2 regions of the Candidatus Syntrophocurvum alkaliphilum genome follow, and region 2 is predicted to be linked to the other one. Evidence: riboswitches for the same ligand, from Rfam matches in the RefSeq annotation. Region 2 holds a riboswitch; the other holds the start of a gene.
The links. A riboswitch is a leader RNA that binds a small molecule or an ion and turns the genes downstream of it on or off. The one in region 2 is predicted to bind thiamine pyrophosphate.
Positions count from the first base shown of each region.

Region 1: it holds a riboswitch for thiamine pyrophosphate, as region 2 does, so the genes downstream of both, thiS (sulfur carrier protein ThiS) here and thiD (bifunctional hydroxymethylpyrimidine kinase/phosphomethylpyrimidine kinase) in region 2, are expected to answer to the same signal.

Region 1 covers NZ_CP046457.1:2,136,434-2,144,531, reverse strand. Annotated here, with positions in the region: gene thiC (phosphomethylpyrimidine synthase ThiC) at 1-842, opposite strand, end outside; gene thiH (2-iminoacetate synthase ThiH) at 1,370-2,476, opposite strand; gene SYNTR_RS10335 (thiazole synthase) at 2,476-3,252, opposite strand; gene thiF (sulfur carrier protein ThiS adenylyltransferase ThiF) at 3,268-4,074, opposite strand; gene thiS (sulfur carrier protein ThiS) at 4,075-4,272, opposite strand; TPP riboswitch at 4,320-4,428, opposite strand; TPP riboswitch at 4,561-4,658, opposite strand; gene SYNTR_RS10320 (glycine betaine uptake BCCT transporter) at 4,713-6,281, opposite strand; gene SYNTR_RS10315 (S-layer homology domain-containing protein) at 6,518-8,098, shown strand, end outside.
Region 2 covers NZ_CP046457.1:91,907-100,004, reverse strand. Annotated here, with positions in the region: gene thiE (thiamine phosphate synthase) at 1-175, opposite strand, end outside; gene thiM (hydroxyethylthiazole kinase) at 166-969, opposite strand; gene thiD (bifunctional hydroxymethylpyrimidine kinase/phosphomethylpyrimidine kinase) at 966-1,895, opposite strand; TPP riboswitch at 1,897-2,007, opposite strand; gene SYNTR_RS00420 (L-lactate MFS transporter) at 2,190-3,416, shown strand; gene SYNTR_RS00415 (cupin domain-containing protein) at 3,673-3,990, shown strand; gene SYNTR_RS00410 (hypothetical protein) at 4,035-4,205, shown strand; gene SYNTR_RS00405 (sensor histidine kinase) at 4,209-5,579, opposite strand; gene SYNTR_RS00400 (response regulator transcription factor) at 5,576-6,238, opposite strand; gene SYNTR_RS00395 (hypothetical protein) at 6,355-6,804, opposite strand; gene SYNTR_RS00390 (Tex family protein) at 6,930-8,098, opposite strand, start outside.

The DNA of each region.
Region 1 (8,098 bases), 320 kb from region 2:
TCGATAACCATATTGGCTTCTATTTCATTTATAGCCATATGCCCCGGCCCTTCAATCATTACCTGTACATTTCTCTCCCACGCCCTTTTAGTTAACTCACCTAGAATCATTAGTTCTTTTATTTGGCTAGCATCAGTAGAATCATTTATACTTCCGGGTCTACAGGCATCTCCAAGGCTTAAGGTTAAATCGTATTTTTCACATATATCTAATAGTTTGTCGTAGTGTTCAAAGAATGGATTTTCTTTATTATTTAGCTCCATCCATGCATACATTAGTGCTCCACCCCTAGAAACTATGTTTGTTAAACGTGAGTTTCTTTTAAACACTTCTGCTGTTTCTTTGTTTATGCCCGCATGTATAGTAACAAAATCAACTCCATCCTGAGCATGTTTTTCAACTACATCTAAAAATTCTTCTGATTTTATTTCACTTAGTTCTTTATCATAAAACCCTATCGCATCATATACAGGAACAGTGCCAATCATAGCTGGTGACATTGCAATTACTCTTTGCCTAAATTCTTCGGTTTTACCATATGAGCTTAAATCCATTATTGCTTCAACCTTCATATCTAAAGCCACTTGTACTTTTTCTAATTCAGCTTCAATGTTAGGACAGTCTTTAGAAATTCCTAAATTTACATTTATTTTGGTTTTCATACCTTTCCCTATCCCTTCTGGGTCAAGGTTTTTATGGTTTTTATTAGCTGGTACAATAACTGTTCCTTTAGCCACTAACTCAAGCAAATCTAAAACATTCATTTGCTCCTTTTTCGCCACTATCTCCATCTCTTTAGTAACTATACCTTTTCGAGCCGCATCCATCTGTGTCGTATACATTTTTACTCATTCTCCTTTTTTTGTTTAATATTTCTAGGTTATTTATTCTAAAAACACTATTTATCACTTTCTACATTACTTATATTTGAATGATAATTATTAATTTTTAATTCTCAATTTTTAATTATGGTAGGGAAACAAAGTTTCCCAATTTTTATAATAAAAAAGGAAACGTTAGTTTCCTAACAATAATTAAGAATTTAAAATTGATTCTGCTACAAAAAGTAACTACAACAAGCTTAAGGCTGAGCAAACATGTTTATCTAAGTCCCGAATAGCAAGGCGTGGTGCATAGATCACGGCTAAGTATAAATAAAAAATCATTTTAGATAATAAGTGCTAAGCTAAAATGGAGGTAAAGACCGATGAGTGGCGTGATAAACATGTTTGCTCAGCCGATTCCATAGTCTAAGTTTAGCTTTTTGCAGTGGAATCAAAATTTAAAATTCAAAATTAAAACATCTTGCTTTATCCAAAACTTATTGGCTTTTTTAAAAGTTTTTTTCTATAAATAAAAAACTGCTTCCCTACGTAATTTGCATCCAATTTTTGAATACTGGTTGAAAACCTCTTTCTCTTATAGCATCTCTTATCTCATCAACACTACGTGTATCACTTATTTCAAATTGTCCATCTCCATCAATACAGCTACTGTGACCACCTACTTCGGTTGATACGCCTGCAGACATTTTGGTTACTCCTAAAGGAATTAGATGGTTTCGTAGCTCTTGTTTTTCCCTTGTAGATATAGTAATCCCTAAATACGGCATAAATATCTTAAGAGCTAACATTATCTGTACCAAATCCTTATCACTAACATGTACTACCTGCTCAAAGCTACCCTTATGTGGTCTTAAGCGTGGTAGTGATACACTAGTTTCTACATCCATATATGTACTTTGTAAATAATTTGCATGTAAACCTGTAGTAAAGGCTTCTTTTCTCCAATCATTTAAGCCTAATAATGCTCCAATGTTTACACTTCGTATCTTTGCTTTACAAGCCCTTTCAGGAGCATCTAGTCGGAAGTGATAGTCTTTTTTAGGACCGGAAATATGTACCTGGTCATAGATTTTTTCATTATATACTTCTTGGTATATAGTTAACCCGTCTACCCCGGCATCTATTAGCTGTTTGTATTCTTCTTCTGTTAGTGGATAAATTTCTATAGAAATAGAGTCAAAGTATTTTTTTAATATTTTTACAGCTTCAGTAATATATGAAACAGGAGTATCCTTTCTAGATTCACCTGTTAAAACAAGAATGTGTTTTAGCCCAGTAGCAGATATAGTTTTAGCTTCTTTATCTATTTCTTCCAACGAAAGTTTATGTCTACTTATGTTATTAGCAACACTAAAAGTGCAATAAGAGCAATGGTTTGTACAATGATTAGCTAAATACATTGGCGTATATAGCAAAACAGTTTTCCCAAAGTGTTGTAATGATGCCTGATGGGCTCTTCTAGCCATATCTTCTAAGTAGTTAGCTGCTAAAGGTGACAATAGTGCTAAAAACTCTAGTTCACTTATCTTACTCTTACTAATAGTTCTTAAAATATCTGCTTCTGTAAGGTTTTTAAAAAAAGCCTCATGCTCTATGTTTTTATAGTTCGAATAATACTCGTAAAAACTCATTATAAATCCCCTTCATGTAAAAAACCTGTTAATGGTGATGATGCACTTGCATAAACTTTTTCTGGTCCTGTTTTAGCTAAATACGCCATTCTACCAGCCTTTACTGCTAGTGCAAACGCCTCTCCCATATTTACTGGGTCTTGTGCTGTAGCAATAGCTGTATTAACTAAAACTGCAGCGGCTCCCATTTCCATGGCCTCAGCCGCTTCAGATGGCTTACCAATACCTGCATCTACAATAATAGGTAAATCTATTTCATCTATCATTATTTGCACTAATTCCTTAGTCCTAATTCCTCGATTACTGCCAATCGGTGCTCCTAACGGCATAACTGCGGCTGCTCCTGCATCTGCCATTCTTTGAGCTGCCTTCAAATCTGGGCTCATATAAGGTAGTACCACAAACCCTTCTTTAGCTAGTATTTCTGTAGCTTTTGTGGTTTCGTAGTTATCTGGAAGCAAGTACTTATTATCAGAAATAACCTCAATCTTCACCCAATCACCACAGCCCATAGCTCGTGCTAAACGTGCTATGCGCACAGCTTCTTCTGCATTTCTTGCTCCTGAGGTATTAGGGAGTAATATGCATTCCTCTGGTATATGTTCAATAATATTGTCCTGTTTTGACTCCATGTCTACTCTTCTTAGAGCAACTGTTACTACCTCTGTTCCACTTTTCTTTATAACCTCAGGCATGACTGCATCATTAGCATATTTACCTGTACCTATTAACAACCTGCTATTTAGAGCAGTACCACCTATCATTAATGGATCCATATAATCACTCCTATGTTAAATATCTTTTTCACCCAATATTAGTCGCAAAACCATATTAGCCTGATGATTAGCAGCTATCCCTACACGTGGTGCCATTAGACCACTACCGGGTTTAGCTTCAGAAGTATCATCTCCTACTAAATAAAAATTTTCCCTAATTTTTTTGGTAGTAATTAAATTATTGGAAAAATAGCCTGCCATACCCGATGCTGCTACAATTGGTTTGTTAGGCAAACTTTGCAAAACTATATTAACTAGCTCTGCTTTGCTTTGTGGATTATCAAAGGCTTCTACAATAATATCTACATCACTAAATACCTCTTTAATGTTTGTACTATCTAAGTAAGCATCTTTAGTTTCCACCTCTACAAAAGGATTAATCTGTGCTATCAATTCCTTTAATGCTTCAGTTTTAGGCATTCCAATATGGTTAATAAAATATTGTTGCCTATTAAGATTGCTAGGTTCTACTATGTCAAAATCAATTAGTAGTAACCTCCCTATACCAAGTCTGGCTAATGAAACAGCTACATTTGAACCTAACCCCCCTAAACCAGCTATACCTACAAATGCTTTTTTCACACTTTCGTGTACTCCCGGAGTATGACGGGCTACTAGTAAGGATTCCATCTCTTCTTGTGAAGGAATTTCTCCTCTTTTTATAAGGGTTATTTTATCTCCATCTTTTAAAGGATAATCTTCCTTTACTATAAAACCATTAAAAACAACTATATCTGCATCAGGCTTTACTTCATCTCTTAGTTGAAATGCTGTTGTTCCCGATGAAACGAAGTGGCTCTTTTCATTCAACATTATTTTCATTTAACCGCCCCCTACAAAGGCAACTATCTCTACAGAATCACTATCAGATAAAATATGTTCATCATATCTATCTTTTGAAACAATATCTAAATTAACTTCTACAACCACCTTATCTGGATTAAGGTCTAGCTTTTGCAAAAGCTCATTTACAGTAATATCTTTTTCAAACTTCATTTCCTTACCATTAACTATCAACATTAAGTCCTCCTTTGCCTTAAAATAAAAATACAAATCTATAGAGATTTGTATTTAAAAAATATCAATCCCTACGTTGGCATTATCCAAATCAGGTATAAGGGTCAGAGATAACATCTCTTTCTCAGCCTATCCCTATAAGCTCCCCTTGATGTATATTTATTTTTCCATGTTACAGTTATATAAAACCAAATAATTAAATAATTATCAGCGTTAATCAGCGTTTAATTACCAAATACTACTTAACAAAATTAAAAAAACAGCTTACCGATAGGTAGCTGTTAAAATTCATTAAAATCTTATATGCTTCCCTACGGTAGTATTAACTACATCAGGTTCAAGGGTTAGGAAAAACCTTCTCAGCCAGTGTGGCACCCCTAGCTATTTTTTTTATTACTATATTTATAATCTAAAAATAATACTTTGTAAAGATATTTTATTTTCTACCTCCCATCATCCTTATCTTTTAGGTGTTGTTCCATCATTCTTTCTAATTTTTTTATCTTTCGTTTTTCTTTTTCTTTTTGTCTGTGTAACTCTTCCTTTAATTCCTTGTTTATAGACACAATCATCCCCAGCATGATAATAGCAAAGGGTAGGGCCGCAATTATTGATGCTGTTTGTAATCCTTCTAAACCTCCACTCCAAAGAAGTGCAATTGCTATACCTGATTGAAGAATCCCCCACACATACTTAATTCTTTTACTAGGATTTAGCACTCCCTGAGTAGACAAAATTCCTAATACAAAAGTAGCTGAGTCTGCAGAAGTTACAAAAAAAGTTATTATTAAAAGAATTGCTAATACCATAAGGACAAGCCCAAACGGAAATTGTTCTAAAGTTATAAATAAAGCTGAGGTTATATCATTATCTACAGCTGTAGAGATAGCTACACCCTGAAACTTTTCTAAGTAAAATGCAGCTCCACCAAAAGTAGCAAACCATAAAGCTCCTAAGGTAGAGGGAACGAAAAGAACACCTAGAACAAATTCCCTAATTGTTCTTCCCTTGGAAACTCTAGCAATAAAAGTGCCTACGAATGGTGCCCATGCTATCCACCAAGCCCAGTAGAACAAAGTCCAAGAACCTATCCATTCACCATCCGCAAAAGGAGTTAAGCGAAAGCTCATAGGTATAAAGTTTCCTAGGTATCGCCCTATTGTTGCAGTAAAGTTTTCAATGATAAATAATGTAGGTCCTGCTAGTAACACGAATAAAAGTAATACACCTGCTACAGTTAGGTTGACATTGCTTAAATATCTAATTCCTCTATTTAAACCTGTTGATGCAGATATCATATATAAAATAGTAACTATAAATATAATTATTATCTGTACTGTAATTATATTGGGTGTGCCTAAAAGGTATGAGAAGCCACCGCTTATTTGTAGTGCCCCTAATCCTAATGAGGTTGCTACACCAAAAACTGTTGCTATAACTGCAAGGCTATCTATAGCTTTACCTATGGGACCATTTACTTTATCACCTAGTAATGGCCTAAATGCCGTACTTATTAGTCCTGCTTCTTCCTTGCGAAACCGATAATATGCAAGAGTTAATGCAACGATAGCATAAATAGCCCAAGGGTGAAGTCCCCAGTGGAAAAACGAGTAGCGCAGTGCTATTTCAGCAGCCTCTGTGGTTTCAGGTGTTATACCTTCAGGTGGTGTAAGGTAGTGCATAACAGGTTCAGCTACACCCCAGAAAACCAACCCTATTCCCATTCCTGCAGAGAATAACATACCCAGCCATGTATAGAAATTATATTCTGGTTCATCTTCGTCTTTGCCTAGCTTTATTTGTCCATATGGCCCAAAACCTAAAAAAATAACAAATAAAACAAAAATAAATGTAGCAAAAAGATAAAACCAACCAAATGTATCAATTATATAATTTAATATTTGCTCTGTTCTATCAGCTAAACTTTCTGGTAAAAGTATTCCCCAAAGCACAAATAGTGATATAACTGCTACTGAAAAATAAAAAACTACACCAAGCTTATCTTTTTTCATAACTGTTATTACTCCTAGTTTTAAATTTAAAAAAAGACTTTCTCTAGTTTGTGCAATAATAAAGTATTTCTTTCTGTTAATTTAAATTAGTATAAAGAATGCCTAGGTTTTTACTATTATTTTTAAATATTTAGCGGACTTAGCAGGAATATTTTGCTAGATTGTCGAAATAGAGAATCTATTGAATACAACCACCACTGTGGATATATCAAATAAGGAGAGATATGAAAGTGAATATGCGATATAAAAAATTTTCTTCAGTAATTTTAATTTTTTTCTTTTGTTTTACTATCTTTTTTTCTTTTCCCCTAGAAAAAAGCTTGGCCTCTACTAATAGTCCGTATACAGATGTAAACGATACTCATTGGGCTTTTAGTGATGTTGTAAAAATGGATTTACGAGGTGTTGTAACCGGATATGATGATGGAAGTTTTAATCCAGATAAAGCGGTAACACAACTTGAAGCCCTTTTAATGGCTGTAAGAAATATGGAAGTTGAAGACCAACTTGCTTTGATAGATACAAATAAGTCTATTCCTTTTGATGTACCAGAGTGGGCAGAAGAAAACTTTAAAAGAGAAATATTATTTGCTATTGATCAAGAAATAATTATACCTACAGAAAATAGATTTAGCTCTACAGCTATTGCAACAAGAGCCTGGATGACACAACTAATGGTACGTATGATTGATAAAGATGATGAAGCGCGGTTATTAATGGACAAAACACCAGACTTTTCAGATGCTGGAGCAATACCTAGTTGGGCTAGGGGTTATATAAATGCTGGTGTAGAGTATTCACTTATTTCTGGCTACCCTGATAATACCTTCAAGCCTAATCAACTCGTTACAAGAGCTCAAAGTGTAGCTTTGCTAAGTAGAAGTGAACAATATTTAGACTTAAGTAATTCTATTGCCGAAGGTAGGATTTTAAGTATTAATAACTCTAGAGTCAGCATTTCTGCTGATGGAAGAATACATACTTTTAGTATAGATTCTGACCCTTGGGTTTTCGATCAAGATGATAAAGTATGTACAATAGATAATTTAAGAACAAATAACACTATTAATGTGCTTACTGATGGAAATACAGTTAAGTTAATAGATTTAATTGATAAAGATGTGTCCTCAACCTCAGTTAAAGGTACAGTTATACATGTAATACATGATGAAAATGTAATTGTAATAAAGGATTCAAATGAGAAAATATATACCAAAACATTAGACTCTTCAGCAGTATTTGTTAATCAAAGTGGTCAACAATTTGAGTTTTCCCAAGTTGTTCCTGGTAGCATAGTAGAGCTGGAGCTAAGTTCAGATAATAGGGTTATTTCAGTTACTGTTAGTGATGACAATGTAAGTTTTTCTAACCATGGTGTAATCTATGATATAGAGCCAAGTCAAAACTTATTAATTCTAAGAGATGCCAACAATAACTTTGTAACTTATGTTTTTTCAGATAAAACAGAAATAAATATTGAAAATGTGAGATTTCCTAGTATAGAAGATTTGCAAACTGGTGATGAGGTTAGAGTAGCTACTGAGGGAACAGATTTATTAGAAATTGAACTATTAAAAGCACAACAAGAAATGACTATTTCAGGCAAGATTATTGTAGTATCAAGTGAAAATAACTTAATTGTAGTTGAAGATAATGAAGATATCCATACCTTAACAGTATCAAATGATGTAGAAGTAAATATTCCTGGAACTAGTTCTTCATCTTTAAGTAGCATATCTGTTAATGATGAAGTAGATTTAAGAATTGAAGATGGTAATGTAGTAGAGTTAAATGTTACTAACAGAGGTGTTGAAGAA
Region 2 (8,098 bases):
GGTGACGTTTTAGCTCTGTTGCTATATTATAAAATTCGCGACTTGAAGCATCTTTTTCTCTGAGTTGGACTAAAGAAGCTCCTCCTTTTACAGCCTGTAAAACCGCAGTTATAATATCATTTCCTTTTATTAAGTCACTATCAGTCACTAAGTATATTGAATAATCTAAACCCATTTTATTTGTGCCTCCCGCATAATATCATTGGATTTTAAATTGTATAGCAGGTCATAAAATATTACTCTAAACGTTCCTGGGTTTCTTCCTGCTATCTTAATTGCTCTTTCTCCAGCAATATTAAATGCACATATTGCAGTTGCAGTTGCTATAAATACATCATCAGGATTTACTGCAATGCAAGCTGCAACAAGACCACCTACCATGCAACCTGCACCAGTTATTGTCCCAAAAAGGTTTGTACCATTACTTATATAAGCCATTTTTTTGTCATCTGCTATTACATCTATTGGACCTGTAGCTGCTACCACTATCCCTTTTTTTATAGCCAATTCCTTACAAACCTCATCAAGATCTTCACCCGTATCTAATGAATCAACACCTTTTGCCTGTGCCTCAACTCCTGCTAAGCTTTTAATTTCAGCGGCATTCCCTTTAATTACTGATATTTTCCCATTAGCACTGATTTTATTAATAACCTCCACTTTACGGGGAATAACTCCACAAGCAACAGGGTCTATAATTAGTGGTACGCTTTTATAATTTGCTCCTTTTACTGCTTCTATCATTGCTTCTTCTTGTTCACCTGTTAAAGTTCCTAGATTCAGGTATAATGAACCTGCTATATTTGCAAAATCAAATGCTTCTGCAGGATGTTCTACCATGGCGGGAGATGCACCAGAAGCTAATATTGTATTAGCAACATCGTTTACCGTTACATAATTAGTAATACAGTGTACTAACGGGTTTTGACTTTTCACTTTTCCCCATATATTTGCACATTGTTCTATCATTGTAGCTCACCCTTTCTAATTGTACTTAAGCAAAAATGATCTAATATACCTACTCCTTTACCAATAGGAAATCCAGTCTTAAGACTTGTACTAATATATTTTTTAGCCTTAGTTACAGAATCAATTACATCTAAATTATTAGCCAGATTAACTGCTATTGCTGAAGAAAAGGAACAGCCTGTACCATGACTATTATTTGTATTAATTCTTTTTGATGAAATATGGTAAGTTTTATTATTATTACCTACAACATCAACAGGTTCTCCATCTAAGTGACCGCCTTTAACAATAGCCCATTCACACCCATAATCTAATAATTTCAAACACGCAGCATCCATATCATTTATATTGTTTATCCTAGTATTTAATAAGGTTTCAGCTTCAGGAATATTTGGTGTAATAATCTTAGAAATAGGAAAAAGTTTATTTTTTAATGCCTCTATTGCTTCTACATGCAATAATCGATCACCACTTTTTGCTACCATTACTGGGTCAAGTATTATAGGCAGATTATTATTATAACTCTTTGCTTTTAAATAAGATGCTACTTTTTCTATTAAAACTTTACTACTTAACATACCAATTTTCACAACATCAATATTAATGTCTGAAAATAGTGCTTCGAGCTGTGCTTCGACTATATCTGGATTTATTTCTTGAACTTTAATTACTCCTTTGGTGTTTTGTGCAGTAACTGCAGTTATAACAGTAAGACCATAAGCCCCCAAAGCAGAAATTGTTTTAAGGTCAGCTTGTATACCAGCACCTGCACATGAATCAGAGCCCGCAATTGTGAGTACGCATTTCATTATTTTTATATCCTCTCTTTCATGTTTTAGCATTAGTTTATATATTAATTTTCTATACCATTTATTAATTGGTATAATGCCCCAAAAAACATTAAGTGAACAAGCAAAGCTGTTCACTTAATAACAGATTTTGCTTCCCTACGCTGGAATTACCCAGTTCAGGTATTAGGGTCAGAAGTTTCCACTTCTTTCTCAGCTTCGGTTTAATAAAGCTCCCCTAGCTTTTTATAATTTATATGTTATAATCAAATAATATTTTAACATAAATTAATATTTTGCAAAATTTTTCACAGATTAAAAGGATTTTTTTTATATAGAACGAATATATTATAGTAAATAATTAAACATTGTAGGAAGGAGGATATTGTATTCTCTTTTAATAAAATTGAATAGAAGGGAGGTTAAAAGCTTTTGCAGGAAGAAAAAGCAACTAATCGCTGGATAGTAGTTTTCGGAGCGGTTTTAATTCAGCTGTGTTTAGGTGCTGTTTATTCTTGGAGTCTATTTAATGCACCATTAATTGAACTTCACGGGTGGGAAGCATCAGGTGTAGTATTAACTTTCTCAATAACCATAGCTACGATGTCAGTTTTTACCATTATAGCTGGAAGAGTCCAAGATAAAATTGGACCTAGATGGGTAGCTACTGCTGGTGGGGTATTACTAGGACTCGGAGTAATTTTAGCAAGTCAGGCAACTTCGCTTTGGCAACTTTATTTATGCTATGGACTAATTGGTGGTGCAGGTGTTGGTACCGCATATGTATGTCCACTTGCAACATGTGTAAAATGGTTCCCTGACAAACGTGGACTTATAAGTGGCATCGCAGTTGCAGGCTTTGGAGCAGGTGCATTAATATTTACTCCTCTAATCAATGTATTTCTAGCAAGTTCCGGAGTTTCTCAAACATTTGTGTATTTAGGAATTATTTATCTAATTGCTGTTAGTATAGGTGCTCAATTTTTAAAAGTTCCTCCTGATGGATATGTACCAGAAGGATGGACACCACCTGAAACAACTAGTGGAACTAATCAAACAGATTTTTCTACTGGGCAAATGTTAAGCACACCACAGTTTTATTTAATGTGGGTTATGTATTTATTTGGATGTCTAGCTGGTTTAATGGTAATTGGACTTGCAGCAGATATCGGAGTAAATCTTGTTGGACTTACAGCAGCTACTGCTAGTACTGCCGTAATGATTATAGCTATTTTTAATGCTACCGGCAGAATAATATGGGGCACTTTATCAGATGTATTAGGAAGAATCACCTCACTAATCATAATGTACATATTAGCAACTGCAGCAATGTTCTTAATGAGCTATATAACAATGACATTTGCAACATTCTTAATACTATGTTCCTTAATTGGATTCTGTTTTGGTGGTTTCTTAGCACTATTCCCATCACTAACAGCAGATTATTATGGAACACAAAATCTTGGCACTAACTACGGAATAATGTTTCTAGCTTATGGTTCAGCAGCTATAGTTGGACCAATAATTGGTACAGCAGTACCATTTCAACATGCATTTTTAATCGCTTCAGTGTTATGTGCAACCGCTACAATACTAACATTCTTTACAAAACAACCTAAAGCTCCAGATCAAGCTATGGCTAAAAGAAAAGCAGCTTAATTTGTATTTTAAAAAGGTTGGGCTTAATGAATAGCCCACTGTCAAGTAGACAGGTGTAAAAATTAAAAACTATACTACAAAGACCTGACTCAAATATTTAATTGCAGTCAGGTCTTTTCTATATGGTAATATATGCAAACTTATGTTTTAATATATGTATAACTTGGGGGTGGTTACTTTAATATATAGTAAGCTTTGAGTATAGTTATAATTATATTTTACATATACTAAACTTATTATATTTGGAGGTGTATCTATGAGTTTATTAAATCAAAACATTAATGTTGGTGATATGGTTGAATATCAAGAAGGTACTGTTGTAAGTAAAACCGTTATAGGAAAGAAAACAGGAACAGTAACTGTATTTGCTTTCGCAAAAGGCCAAGGGTTAAGTGAGCATACAGCTCCCTTTGATGCTATGGTTTATATTCTTGACGGTGAAGCAGAAATAACTGTATCTGGCGAAAAATATACTGTCAAACAAGGTGAAATGTTAATAATGCCTGCTGATGAACCACATGCATTAGATGCCTTAAAACCTTTTAAAATGATGCTAATCATGATACGTTCTTAATAAAATGACTGTCATCTTATTTTTGACACAGGAGGTTATAAAATATGGGTGGATTTGAAATTTTAATAGTTTTTATATACTTAGCATTTCTTGTAGTACCAATAATAGTGCTATATTTTGTAATAAAACTTGCCATAAAGGCAGCTGTAAGAGAGTTGAGAAATGAAGGAGTTTTAAATCTAGCTGCAAATGAAAACAAAAGTAATGAATCTTAGTTATTACTCATTAATAAGTGGTATCTCGATATAAAAAGATGCTCCTTCACTTTCATTTTGAGCCCATATTTTGGCATTATGAAGTTTAATTATTTGATACACAATTGTTAAGCCTAAACCAAATTCGCCTTTAAATCCTTTGTTATACTTGTCAAATAATCCTTCCAAAACTTCCTGCTCAATTTGAGGACCATCATTCCAAAGGTGTAATATAACTTTATCATCTAAAGATTTTATAGATATTTTTATTTCATTTTTTGCATAGCGAATTTGGTTCTCTAATAAGTTTTCTAGTACAACTGTCCACTGTTCTTTATCACCCTTAATTTTCAGTGAAACTAAGTCCAAAGACCAAATTATTTCTTTTCGCTGCCAATAAAATCTTTCTACTATATCACTAATTAATTTATTTAATGAAAACACCTCATATGAAAGATTATGTGTCGCTAAATAGTCTAGTTTTGTTAAATACAAAAGGTTATGAATTCGCTTTTCTAGGCGTTTTGCTTCTTCTTCAATTACTTCTATCGTTGGTTCTAGCTCACCCTTAGGATAAATGCCATCTTTAATTGCTTGAGTATAACTACGAATAATCATTACTGGAGTTTTTAGTTCATGGGATATATTTTGTAAAAATGTTTGTTGGGTTTCATCTTGCTTAATCAATTGATTTCTTAGCATTTCTACAGAGTCACCTACACGACCAATTTCATCTTTGCGATTTAATTGTATATTCCCTTGCCAATCCCTATTTGCTAGCTTTTGCACCTTTTTTTCTAGCCTTTCTAAAGGTTTAGATAAATACCTAGCTAGTCCAAAAGATAGTATCCAACTAAGTAAAAATACTATAGCCACCAGAAAAACTAATCTATTAAATAGTGTTGTAACTAAATCTTCTCGGTAAGTATCCCACATATATGAAACTAAAAATATTTCTTGATTTTCTGCTTCACGTTTTGTTATAACATAAAACATTTTTCTTTCATCTATTTGAGCACTATATCGTTCACTGGTTTGGTCCTGTTCTCTTATATCTATTTTTATTATTTCAATTAATTCAGCAGGAAGACGATGAGAAGTACTCACGTTACTATCTTGTTTTAATACCAAAAAGTGATTAACTGTACGAATATCTTGGAAGTGTTGTCTTTGTCTGTTAGGTATATGACCAAAGTTAACTATGTCATCAGTTAGTTCACTTTCTGTAAAATCACGTAATATTAAAGATTGAGCACTTTCTATAGTTTCATAGATTTCTGTAGTGAAAAAATCACGTAAAGTCCAAGGCAACAAAACAGCTAAAAAAATTGAAATAGCTACTGCTATTCCTGCTATAACTAACCAAATTTGATATGATAATGGTAGGTTTTTCAAGATTTCACCATCCGATAACCATATCCGTAAATAGTTTCTATCCTTAACTCTGGCATTTTTTTACGCAATCTCCTAATAAGGTCATCTACCACACGGTCAGTTCCAATATAGTTATCCTCCCAGATATAATTTAGTATTTGTTCCCTTGATAAAGCTGCTCCAATATTTTTAGCAAAATATAATACTAGGTCAAACTCTTTTGAGGTCAATTCTATTTCTTTGTCATCTTTTAAAACTGTTCTAGTTATTTCATTAACTGTATAAGGAAATATACTTAAAATAGTTTGTTTATTTTGGTAAACACGCTCAATTAGTTTTTTAGTTCTTATTACAAGTTCTCTAGGAAGAAAAGGTTTAGATAAATAATCATCACTACCTAATTCTAACCCTACAACTCTATCAATATCTGCATCTCTAGCTGAAATAAAAATTACTGGTAAGTTTTGTGAAGTTTTTTTAATTTCTTTAATAAGCTCATACCCATCAATATCAGGAAGCATTATATCTAATATCCATAAATCAGGAGAAGGAGTAATTGCTTTTTTGGCTGCCTCTCCCGTAAAAAAGGATGTAACATCCCAGCCCTCTTTTTCTAAATAAGAAGTTAAAATTAAATTTAAATTTGTATCATCTTCAACCAAATTAATTTTAATTGACATAAAAAAACAGCTCCCTAATATTAAGTATAACAAAAAAACGTGCATAAAATCCTTCTAAGCACGTTTTAGTGCAAATGCCAGCAAAATCTAAATGGAGGCACTCTTAATTTAATCTTTTATTGTCTTAGCTGCTTTATATTTTCTCTAAACTGCTCCTGATTTACCTCACCATCTTGTAGTTTAGTTCTTAGTTCGCCTAATTTATCCTTAAAATCTTCTGGAACATCTCCTTTTTTATTCTGCCATCTGTCTTGATTAGATTTCATCCTATTTGGATTAATCTCTTTCATTTCTTCACAAAATTGTTCTCTTGTTATTTCTCCACTACTTAGCTTAGCTTTTAACTCATCACACTTTTCTCTTATTTCCTCAGTGGCTTGAGTTTGTAAACCTGAACGCTCACCTTCAAACTTAACCCGTTCACTAATTTTTGTACGTTCTTTTGAAAAGTCTCCTCTGTTTTCGTTTTTGTTGCTGTCAGTGGCAGCAAATGCTACAGTTGACATTAATAGTGTTAATATTAATGTAATGGGTATTATTTTTTTTAGTTTGCTAATAACAAACACTCCTTTCAATTTTTATTTGAGTGCCTCCACTAACAGTATCGGAAAAAAATATGGTATAAGTATCAAAACATTATGTTAAATTGTGAAAAAAGGGCGAGTCAAAAGGAACCGTCCCCTTTGACTCGTTAAACATTTTTCATTGATAAAGCTATTCTTTCATTTTTTAAATCTACAGATATAACTGCTATATCAACTATATCGCCAACAGTTACAACTTCAAGTGGGTGTTTTATAAATTTATTAGACATCTCTGATATATGTACTAAACCACTTTGTTTAACACCTATATCAACAAAAGCACCAAAGTCTACAACATTAGCCACTGTTCCTTTTAAAATCATACCGGGTTTTAAATCTTCAATAGTTAATACATCTGTCCTGAAAATAGGTTTAGGCAGCTCATCACGAGGGTCTCTTCCCGGACGTTGTAAGTTTTCAATGATATCCGTTAATGTTGGCACACCTGCTTCTAATTTTTCAGCTACTTCTTTTACATTAAGTTTATTTAGTTTTTGCTTAAGGGAATTACTCCCTAATTGAGTTATATCTGAATTAATATAATCTAGTAGTTTATGAGTTAAATCATATGATTCAGGGTGAATTGCTGTATTATCCAAGGGATTTTTAGCACTATCAATTCTTAAGAAACCTGCACATTGCTCATAAGCCTTAGGCCCTAGTTTAGCTACTTTTAGTAAGTCTTTTCTAAATTTAAACTTTCCTTCCTTTTCACGGTAATTAACTATATTTTTAGCAACAGTTGAATTAATACCAGATACATAAGTTAATAGCGAAGGAGACGCTGTATTTAATTCAACACCTACATAATTAACTACTGATTCTACAACTTTAGATAGGTTTTCATTTAGCTTTTTAGCTACAATATCATGTTGATATTGCCCCACCCCTATTGAACGAGGTTCAATTTTCACTAATTCGGCTAATGGATCTTGAACTCTACGTCCTATTGAAACTGCACTTCTTTCAGCAACATCTAAATTGGGAAATTCAACTTGAGCAATTTCAGAAGCTGAATATACACTTGCCCCTGCTTCACTAATAATAGTGTAGGATATTTCTTTATTATATTTTTTTATATATTCGGCCACAAATTGTTCAGTTTCTCTAGAAGCAGTGCCATTACCTATAACTATAGCTTCTACAGAATATTCATCTAAAATTTCATCCAAAACCTTTTCTGCTTCTGCAATCTTTTTTTGTGGTGGTGTTGGATAGAAAACACCAGTTTTTAATAGTTTTCCCGTTTCATTTATAACAGCCCATTTACAACCTG